DNA from 3 places in the Dethiothermospora halolimnae genome. Region 3 is predicted to be linked to each of the others. Evidence: riboswitches for the same ligand, from Rfam matches in the RefSeq annotation. Region 3 holds a riboswitch; each other region holds the start of a gene.
The links. A riboswitch is a leader RNA that binds a small molecule or an ion and turns the genes downstream of it on or off. The one in region 3 is predicted to bind glycine.

Region 1: another riboswitch for glycine. It lies ahead of V6137_RS13965 (GrdX family protein); the one in region 3 lies ahead of gcvT (glycine cleavage system aminomethyltransferase GcvT).
Region 2: another riboswitch for glycine. It lies ahead of V6137_RS16790 (PTS sugar transporter subunit IIC); the one in region 3 lies ahead of gcvT (glycine cleavage system aminomethyltransferase GcvT).

The regions. Positions count from the first base shown of each region.
Region 1 is NZ_JBAKFX010000037.1:23,803-27,095, forward strand. Features, by position in the region: gene trxB (thioredoxin-disulfide reductase) at 1-581, opposite strand, end outside; gene V6137_RS13965 (GrdX family protein) at 839-1,210, opposite strand; glycine riboswitch at 1,380-1,483, opposite strand; gene V6137_RS13970 (DegV family protein) at 1,644-2,504, opposite strand; gene V6137_RS13975 (Na/Pi cotransporter family protein) at 2,721-3,293, opposite strand, start outside.
Region 2 is NZ_JBAKFX010000054.1:20,484-23,776, forward strand. Features, by position in the region: gene V6137_RS16785 (helix-turn-helix domain-containing protein) at 1-74, opposite strand, end outside; gene V6137_RS16790 (PTS sugar transporter subunit IIC) at 453-1,475, opposite strand; glycine riboswitch at 1,547-1,642, opposite strand; gene V6137_RS16795 (alpha/beta hydrolase family protein) at 1,842-3,293, opposite strand, start outside.
Region 3 is NZ_JBAKFX010000001.1:147,542-150,834, reverse strand. Features, by position in the region: gene rpsI (30S ribosomal protein S9) at 1-232, shown strand, start outside; gene cwlD (N-acetylmuramoyl-L-alanine amidase CwlD) at 577-1,278, shown strand; glycine riboswitch at 1,593-1,685, shown strand; glycine riboswitch at 1,688-1,768, shown strand; gene gcvT (glycine cleavage system aminomethyltransferase GcvT) at 1,859-2,953, shown strand; gene gcvH (glycine cleavage system protein GcvH) at 2,967-3,293, shown strand, end outside.

The DNA of each region.
Region 1 (3,293 bases), on a different contig from region 3:
TTATCATTTTTGAATGCCTTTTCTTGAATTGACTTAGCAGCCTTTAACTTATCTCTTCTATGAACTATAGTAACCTTTCTTGCAAACTTAGTTAAGAACATAGCCTCTTCAACTGCTGAATCTCCTCCTCCTACTACATAAACCTCTAGGTCTTCAAAGAAAGCACCATCACAAGTAGCACAATAAGATACACCCTTACCAGTTAGTTCTTTTTCACCTGGAGCACCAAGTAACCTTGGTTTAGCACCTGTAGCTACTATTACTGATTTTGCTTTATATTCTTCTTTTTCACCTTTTATAACCTTTATCTTGTCACTGAAGTCTATCTCTTTAACTTCGTCTAATTTTCTTTCAGCACCAAACTCTTCTGCTTGTTCAACCATTCTTGCAATAAGCGATGGTCCACTTGCATCAGCAATTGATCCTGGATAATTAGCTACTTCCTCAGTTGTCACTATTTGTCCGCCAGCCTTTTCTTTTTCAAGAATAATAGTTTTAAGGTTAGCCCTTGATGCATATAAACCAGCAGCTAGACCAGCAGGTCCTGTACCAATTATAACCACGTCATAAATATTTGACATTTCCCTCACTCCTTATTTATTTATTTTTAACTAAATATATTTAATTTAATACCTAGCAAAATAATTAAAGTATGGATTATTGAAATTCTCACAGTACTATTACTTTAGTAAAACCTTTTCTATGTAGTGTCCAACTAGGACCATCCATATACTATCATATAATCTAATCTACATTTTATATTAATTTTCTACAAAAAGTTTTTTTAAATAATCCATAGTTTAAAATCTACCCACAATTATCTATATTTATACCCAGTTTAAAAGTTAATATTCTCTAAAGTATTTTCAATTAATGATAAATCTATAACCTGAAAATCATCAAGAATCTTATCATCCCACTTAGGTGTCTCTTTATCTTTCAAAAACTTTTTCGCAGTATTTAAGCTATCTTCTATGACCATTATAGATTTCATATCCATTTTACCCTTTTCTTCACTTATTAAAATAGATTTATAAGGAGTCTCATTAGGTTTTACACTCCCAGAAAGGGGATGGGACAACAACTTGTGTCCAACATGGACTAAATCCCTCACTTTTACCAAAATATCTATGTACTTGGTGTCAAAGAATTTTACCTTTACTGTGTCTTTAAATTTAGTTTCAACTAACGGATTGTTAGTTATTATCATATTTCTCAAAGAGTCCACCCCTTAATGATTTAACTATTTTTTGACAACAAAAAAACAGACAAACGTATACATATTGTTAGTTATATGCCACGTCCCCCTGTTCCTAACCTGAGAGATTCTTCTTATATATAAGAATTGCTCCTTCGGTGCAATAAGCTTCCCAGAGAACTGTCAAAATGCGGTCCTTTTGCCTGAGAGTTTCATCATTCAGTGGCAAGCCAATTGACTTACTCCTTCGGCGCCTAAACCTTCGGTCTCTTCCGCATTCATCATCCAGATACTATTATTTAATTGTTAAACAATAATCAAGTTTTCCTGCTCACCCATATTATAATATATAAAGTTTTTTAATACAATACTATTTTACATTTTTTTTATCTATAATTAATTTTCATAATATTCGTTGTTTTCACTAACCCATAAAAACCGGTTATTAAGCCTTTTTCAACGAATTTTCAAAATATACAGCTATGGCTCCAATTCCAGCATGGGTTCCCACCGTTGCCCCTACCTTTCCAAATATTATCTCCTTTGGCTTTAATTCTTTTTCTAAAGACTCTTTAAGTTCCATGGCAAATTCCTCAGCTTCAGTATGATTTACCCCAATGGTCATATCTTTAAAATCCATATCCATCTTCTTTATTTTCTTTATAACCCATTTAATAACCTTCTTTCTCCCCCGTATCTTATCCTTTAAGGTTAATTTTCCATTCTCTATATTAAGTACTGGCTTAATCTTCAGTTTCTCACCTATAAATGCCTTAGTAACCGAAAGCCTTCCACCTTTTTTAAGATTCTCCAGAGTATCCACTACAAATATATAGTCCATATGATTAACCATATCTTTAAGCCTATCTATTATTACATCTTTATTTTCATCCACTTTAGCCATTCTAGCTCCTTCTATAGCCATTAAACCTTGTCCTAAGGTTATTCCCCTAGAATCAATTACAGTTATCCTATCTTCAAGTCCTATAATCTTCTTTGCCATCATAGCCGATTGATATGTTCCACTCATTTCTGATGAAATAGTTAATACTATTATGTGTTCATAATCATCTTTAAATTTGTTATATATATCTATAAACTCCTTAGGAGTAACCTGGGATGTAGTAGGTAGTTTATCACTACATCCCATTTTCCTATAAAATTCTTCAGTGGATATATCTATTCCATCTCTATAACTACCATCCTCAAAATTTATAGTTAGGGGTACAACTTCTATATCTAAATCTTCTATATATTTCTTAGGTATATCAGAAACACTATCTGCTATTATTTTTACCCTTCCCACAGCTCTTCACTCCTCATTCATAATTAATAATAAAGTATATTATAATTGCATTTAATTTAGTAAAAGAATACGTAATATCATTATATATTTTAAATGGGATTTCTACAATAGCGGTATTTAAAAACAAAGGCACCTTTGGTGCTTCTTTGTTTAGTGCAGGGTGCAAAGATCAGAGTGCAGAGAATTGTATGTAAAATAAAAATAGCCCCAAAGGGACTATTTATTTTCTAATGCATCAAGTATTGATATTGATATATTAGATGAATGATCTGCAACCCTCTCAAGGTTACTTATCACATCTAAGAATACAATACCTGAACTTGGATGACATTTTTGTTTATTTAGTCTATCAATATGATTTGCCCTATACTGTTTTTCTAATAGGTCAATATCTTGTTCATTGGCAATAACATTCTTAGCAACTTTAGGATCTGCATTCTTAAAAGCTATAAGGGCATTCTTAAAGGAATGTTCAACCTTATCAAACATAATCTGAAGCTCATCTAAAGCATTATCTGTAAACCAAAATTTATTGTCTATTCTATATTGTGCTAGCTCTGCTAAGTTATCAGCATGGTCCCCCACACGTTCTAAGTCATTTATAGTATGGAACAATGTGGTTACTGTAGAGTTTTGCATGTCGGTTAATGGTGCATTATAAAGCTGCACAAGATATTCAGTTATATCACTTTCCAACTGATTAATTCGTTTTTCCTCTTTAAAGACTTTATGGGTTAACTTTTCGTCCTTAGTTATGAAGGCTTTGATTGAAGTCCTTAAATTCTCCTG
Region 2 (3,293 bases), on a different contig from region 3:
GTTAAAGTCTCAACATCCTTAGCTGTATAACCTAGGTTTACTCTAAGCTCTCTGATTTTTTTCCCATTTAACATAATGGCAAGCCTCCTAAGAAGATTTATTGACTTTTCTAACTCTATTATATAACTTTTTCTAATGTATTTGTTGATTTTTCAGAATATTTAACAAAAGTTTATTATTTGTAATAAAATAGGTTTATTATATAGATATTTAATTTTTGTTGAAAATATTCTTTGTAAATTTAAGTTGGGGGATTACGAATCCCCCAACAACCAAACAATTAACAATCTCCTAACACTAAATTATTAACAATCTCCTAACACTAAATTATTAACAATCTCCTAACACTAAATTATTAACAATCTCCTAACACCAAATCATTAAAAACCGCTCAATACCAAATTACTAAAAATTCATCAATAACTGAACGTCCAAATCGTTTCAATGTTTTACTATTTAGATGTTACTGCCCTTGTAATTTTTCTTTTGCTCCTTATTGCCATTGATATAGTTGATCCAACTAATCCAGCACTTATTCCACCTATTATTGCAAAGAAAATAGCAAATATTACACTTTTAGGATCATTAAATCCAAAGGGTGCTATAAGCCCCGGAATAGGAGATGCTGTTCCTGGAGCATTATTTATAATATTAAAATATGCCGCTGACAATCCTGCCAATCCCCCTCCTATGAAGTTAGAGAAATATATTGGCATTGGGTTTTGGGTTATAACGTCGGCTTGAGTTAATGGCTCTAACATAACACTCAATACATTTGATGAGTCCCCTAATTTTAGTCTTTTAAATACTAAACCATTTGTAAATGAACCTCCTACACAGGCTATTGATGCGATACCCATTGCCAATCCCCTAAGTCCTAACATTGCAGTTAATGCCATAGAACTTAATGGTGACGTACACATCATCTTCATTATTCCCCCTAGTAAAAATCCCATTAAATAGGGTGATTGTTCCGATGCCACCACTATCATATTTCCTATATTACTTAAGGTAGAGTTAACTACTGGAGCTGAACCAAATCCTACTATTCTAGCTATAGGAGCTATTAATAATGCTCCTAGGATTACATCTACTCCCTTTGGTAACCTCTTCTCAAGTATTGGTCCTATTAGTCCAACCACATATCCTGCTATAAATCCTGGAAGTATTCCATAGCCTGCCATTGCCGCTCCTGCTGTAACGGCATATATAGGGTTCACCCCCATATTAAGGGATACTAATATTGTGGCTGCTATTCCCCCTACACTTCCCGATGCACTTCCAACTTCTCCCAAGAATTTTATGTTTAAAAAGTCTCCATTTATATATTTATGAATAGCCTCAACTAAAAAAGTTGCTACCGCCGCATTTGCCAGGCCTGACATTGCTTTATTTCCCTTTGGTGCCTTTAAACTAAATCCTGAAAATAAAATAAGTGTTAATATTAATAGTCCCATTCCTTTAATAATTATCATTAATATCCCTCCAGTCTTTTATTTTTTTACATACAAAAAGACAGGGAATAATAGCATAGTAAAACTAATGCTTATTATTCCCTGTCCTTTTATCTGAAAGTTTCCTTGTTAGAAAACAAGTTTCTTCGTCGATGCCCTTATGTAAGGGTCTCTCCAGGGTTGTGTCAAATCATTGTAATGACCTGAGAGCTTCAAAATAAATTCTTAGCATAAATTTATTTTTTTCTCCTACGGTTATCCCTAACGGATATCTCCAATGATTTTCACCCACCATTATTAAGTTTTATCTTGCAATAACATTCTATGATTATACAAAGGATTTGTCAATAGAAAACTCCATAAATATTTATTATGGATACAAAAGATTTATTGATTTTTTAAATATCTATTAAACCAATCTGTTATTTCCTTTAATCTTCTTATCCTATGTTTCGGTTTTCCACTTCTACTTAGTTCATGATTTTCCCCTTTAAATAAGCATAGCCTTGACTCAACACCAAAGTATTTTAATGCTGTAAACATTTGAAATCCTTCTGGACTCCAACATCTATAGTCCTCTTCCGAGTGAATGAATAGTGTTGGGGTTTTCACTTTATCTGCATATTTTAGTGGCGAATGTTCCCAAAGTTTCTGTTGATCTTCCCAAGGTGTAGAGCCCCCTTGATCATGGACGAAATAATATCCTATATCAGTGGTGCAGAATTTTGAAATCCAGTTTGATATACTTCTTTGGGATGCTGCGGCTTTAAACCTATCTGTATGGCCTATAATCCAGTTTGTCATAAATCCTCCATAGGATCCCCCGGTTACTCCTACATTGTCTTTATCTATAAATTTATAATTATCAAGAATATAATCGGTAAATTTCATTATATCATCATAGTCTATTGTTCCATATTTTCCCCTTATATCGGCAAATTCATTTCCCTTTCCATCACTGCCCCTGGGATTACAGAAAAATACAACATATCCTTTATTTGCCCAGCATTGCATCTCGTGATAGAATATTTCCCCATATACTGTTTTTGGCCCACCATGAATATCTAATATAGCAGGGTATTTTTTATTTTTATCAAAATCTATAGGTCTTAATATCCATCCATCTATACTAACTCCATCATTTTCAACAGTAACCTTTTCTGGCTTTATAATATTTTTATTATTAATTATTCCATCATTAAAATCAGTTACTTTTTTATCTTTACTATAGATCTCCTGTAGGTTAGTTCCATTAAATCCTATATATATTATATTTCCATCTACAACATCAAATCCATCTACAGTTCCATTATTATCTATAACCCTTTCTATATCACCATTTATATTGATTCTATTTAAGTATGACATATATCCTTCAGTTGTTGTAAAGTATAAGTACCCATTATCTACTTTTCTAACTTGAGAACCACCATATCTACAGTCACTTCCCACTGAATTCCACAAACTACGGTCAAAGTCTTTAGTTATACACTCTACTTCTTTATTAGATAAATCTAGTCTATAGAATTTTTCATTTTCGTTAACTCCATAACCTTTCATATCACTACCTGTAAATATTATATTGTTTTCTATAAAGTTAGCATAACTATAACTAAAGTTATCATATGGGGATATATTTTGTAACTTATCCTTATCGATGTGATATATATACATATCATCGGTTAATTCCATTTTGTTTTTATATCTTGAAGCTATAAATATAGCTTTTGTTTTGTCTTCATTTAGGTTAACACTACCAACACCTGTGTATTTATCGGTTATTTCATTTATACTATTATCCTTTGAATTATATATATATAATCTATTCCTCACCTTATT
Region 3 (3,293 bases):
TACTGATACATTAGACAAATATGATGTAATAGTAAATGTTAATGGTGGTGGATTTACAGGTCAAGCAGGAGCTATAAGACATGGAATATCAAGAGCATTATTAAAAGCTGACGGTGAGTTAAGACCTGTACTTAAAAAAGCTGGTTTCTTAACTAGAGACCCAAGAATGAAGGAAAGAAAGAAGTATGGTCTAAAGAAAGCAAGACGTGCTCCACAATTCTCAAAAAGATAGTTATATTTTATCAAAAACGCCGGTATATACCGGCGTTTTTTTTGTTATGGTCTCACCAACTCCCTGCACCTTACATTCTGTACGGAATAAAGAAGCACCAACGGAATTTTTTAGTTGCTGGGGGATTCGTAATCCCACAGCTCATTGAAAATACAGTCTTTGGTATAATAGTTCTTCTAGAAGAAGCCCTATATATGTTTATGTTTTCACCAATTCCCTGCACTTTGTCCTCTGTACTCTGTACAGAATAAAGAAGCACTAAAGGTGACTTTGTTCTTTTTTTGTAATATGGACAACATTCCAACTAATAGTATTAATATATGAATAAACATAGGGGGAGTGTTATGAGGGTAATATTCATAAAAAAGGCTCATGTTTTAATTTTCCTATTAGTAATAATAGGATTGATAATATTCTTTTTAGGATATAATAAGGTCCAACCTACTTTTAATTTATCAATAACTGATAAAGTGATAGTAATAGACCCAGGACATGGAGGTGTGGATCCAGGGGCTTTAGCTAAGGATGGAACGGAAGAGGAAGATATTAATCTTAGTATTTCATTAAGGTTAAAAAAACTATTAGAACAGGCAGGATGTAAAGTAATCATGACTAGAGATAAGGATGAAGGGTTATATACAGAAAAATCAAAGAGTTATAATCAAAAGAAGAATGAAGATTTGAGAAATAGGAGGATAATGACAAACGATATAAACCCCGACTTGTTTATAACTATACACTTAAATAGTTTTGGTCAGAGTAAATACTATGGAGCCCAAACCTTTTATCAGAAGGGGAGTGAAGAGGGAAAAGCACTTGCTAAAATAATACAAGAAGAATTAAAAAAAATATTAGATAATAATAATAAAAGAATGTGCCAATCTACAAATAGTGTATATTTACTACGGGAAGTAAAAGCTACGGCTATATTAGTAGAATGTGGATTTTTATCTAATCCCGATGAGCTTAGACTACTAAAAAGTGATGAGTATCAGCAAAAAATAGCAAGGGGAATATATATAGCTATAGTAAGATATTATAACTAGAGATTGAAGGGATAGTTGTTAATAATTTATTGTGGATAAGTTTTAAAAATGTGGAAAACTAATATTATGTAAATTTGAAATTGCTACAATACAGTTGATAACAGTGGTGTTGAGTTTACATAAAGTTATCCACTGTAGATTGTGGATTATGTGGATAACGTGGATAACTAAAGGAAAAGGTTAACATGATTATTTCATATAACCTTTGTTATAAATCTATAATAATAAATAATGATATATATAACAGTTACTTATAATGTATTGAATTTTTTGAAAATTTTAATATAATATAGTTATAAATTAATAATAACCAGATGATAATAACGAGAGATGCCCAACAGGGAGCCGAAGGAGCAATATATGTATAGCATATAGAAACTTTCAGGCAAAAGAATCGTTATTTGATGGCCCTCTGGAAAGTTCTAGAGAACACCGTAGGAGCAATACACTTTATTAAAGTGTTTAGAATCTCTCAGGTAAATTACAGAGGAATAGGACAGTATACTCTAATTGGGGTATATTGTCTTATTCCTCTTTTTTATACGTAAAAAACCAATATTATGCTTGAAGGAGTGATATTATGAGAACGTCTTTATATAATGAACATGTAAACTTAAAGGGTAAAATTATAGACTTTGCTGGATGGGAGTTACCTATCCAGTATGAGGGACTTGTTGTAGAACATAATACAGTTAGGGATAGTGCGGGGCTCTTTGATGTTTCCCATATGGGAGAAATAGAGATAAAGGGCAATGATGCATTGGAGTTTGTGAACCGTATTATAACTAATAATGTTAAGGATTTAGATGATAATCAGGTAGCATACAGTCTTATGTGTTATGAAGATGGGGGAATAGTAGACGATTTATTAGCCTATAAGATATCACAGAAACACTTTCTATTGGTTGTAAATGCAGCAAATATAGATAAAGATTTTAAATGGATTCTAGAAAATAAAAAAGATTATGATATAGAGATATCAAATATTTCTGATAGCATGGGGCAATTGGCACTACAGGGACCTAAAGCAGAAGAGATACTTGAAAAAATAAGTGATACAGACTTATCAACAATAAAGTTTTTCCGTTTTAATAGGGAAGTACTAATAAATAATAAAAAATGTTTAGTATCAAGAACAGGATATACAGGAGAAGATGGATTTGAAATATATACAGACCCAGATAATCTAGTGGGTATATGGAATGAAATATTAAAGGCAGGAGAGGAATATAGTATAAAACCTATAGGCCTTGGAGCTAGAGATACCCTTAGATTTGAAGCTACATTACCCTTATATGGTCATGAGATATCAAAGAATATAACACCATTAGAAGCAGGGTTAGGATTTTTTGTTAAGTTAGATAAAGATGACTTTATTGGAAAAGAAGCTTTAGTTAAAGAGAAACAAGAAGGACTTAAAAGGAAACTTGTAGGTTTTGAAATGAAGGGAAGGGGAATACCTAGGGAACAATATGATGTTTTATATGATGATAAAAAGATAGGTTTTGTTACAACAGGATATTTCTCACCTACATTAAAGAAAAATATAGGGTTAGCTATGGTAGATAGTAATTATTCAAAAATAGGAACAGATATAGATATAAAAATAAGAAAAAAGGCTGTTAAAGCTGAAATTATAAGTAAAAGGTTCTTAAGTAAAAATTATAAAAAATAGGAGGAATTAAAAAATGAAAATTTTAAAGGGATTATTATATACAAAGGATCATGAATGGATAAAAGTAGAAGGAGACAATGCATATATAGGAATAACAGATTTTGCCCAAAACTCACTGGGAGATATTGTTTTTGTAGATTTACCAGAGGAAGATGATGAGTTTGATAGAGAAGAGGAATATGGAGTTATTGAATCAGTAAAGGCAGCATCGGATTCTTTTATGCCAATAGGAGGGACTGTATTAGAAGTAAATCAAGATGTTTTAGATAGTCCAGAAGCAATAAATGCTGATCCCTATGGAAACTGGTTTATGTTAATCAAGATTTCAGATAAATCCCAG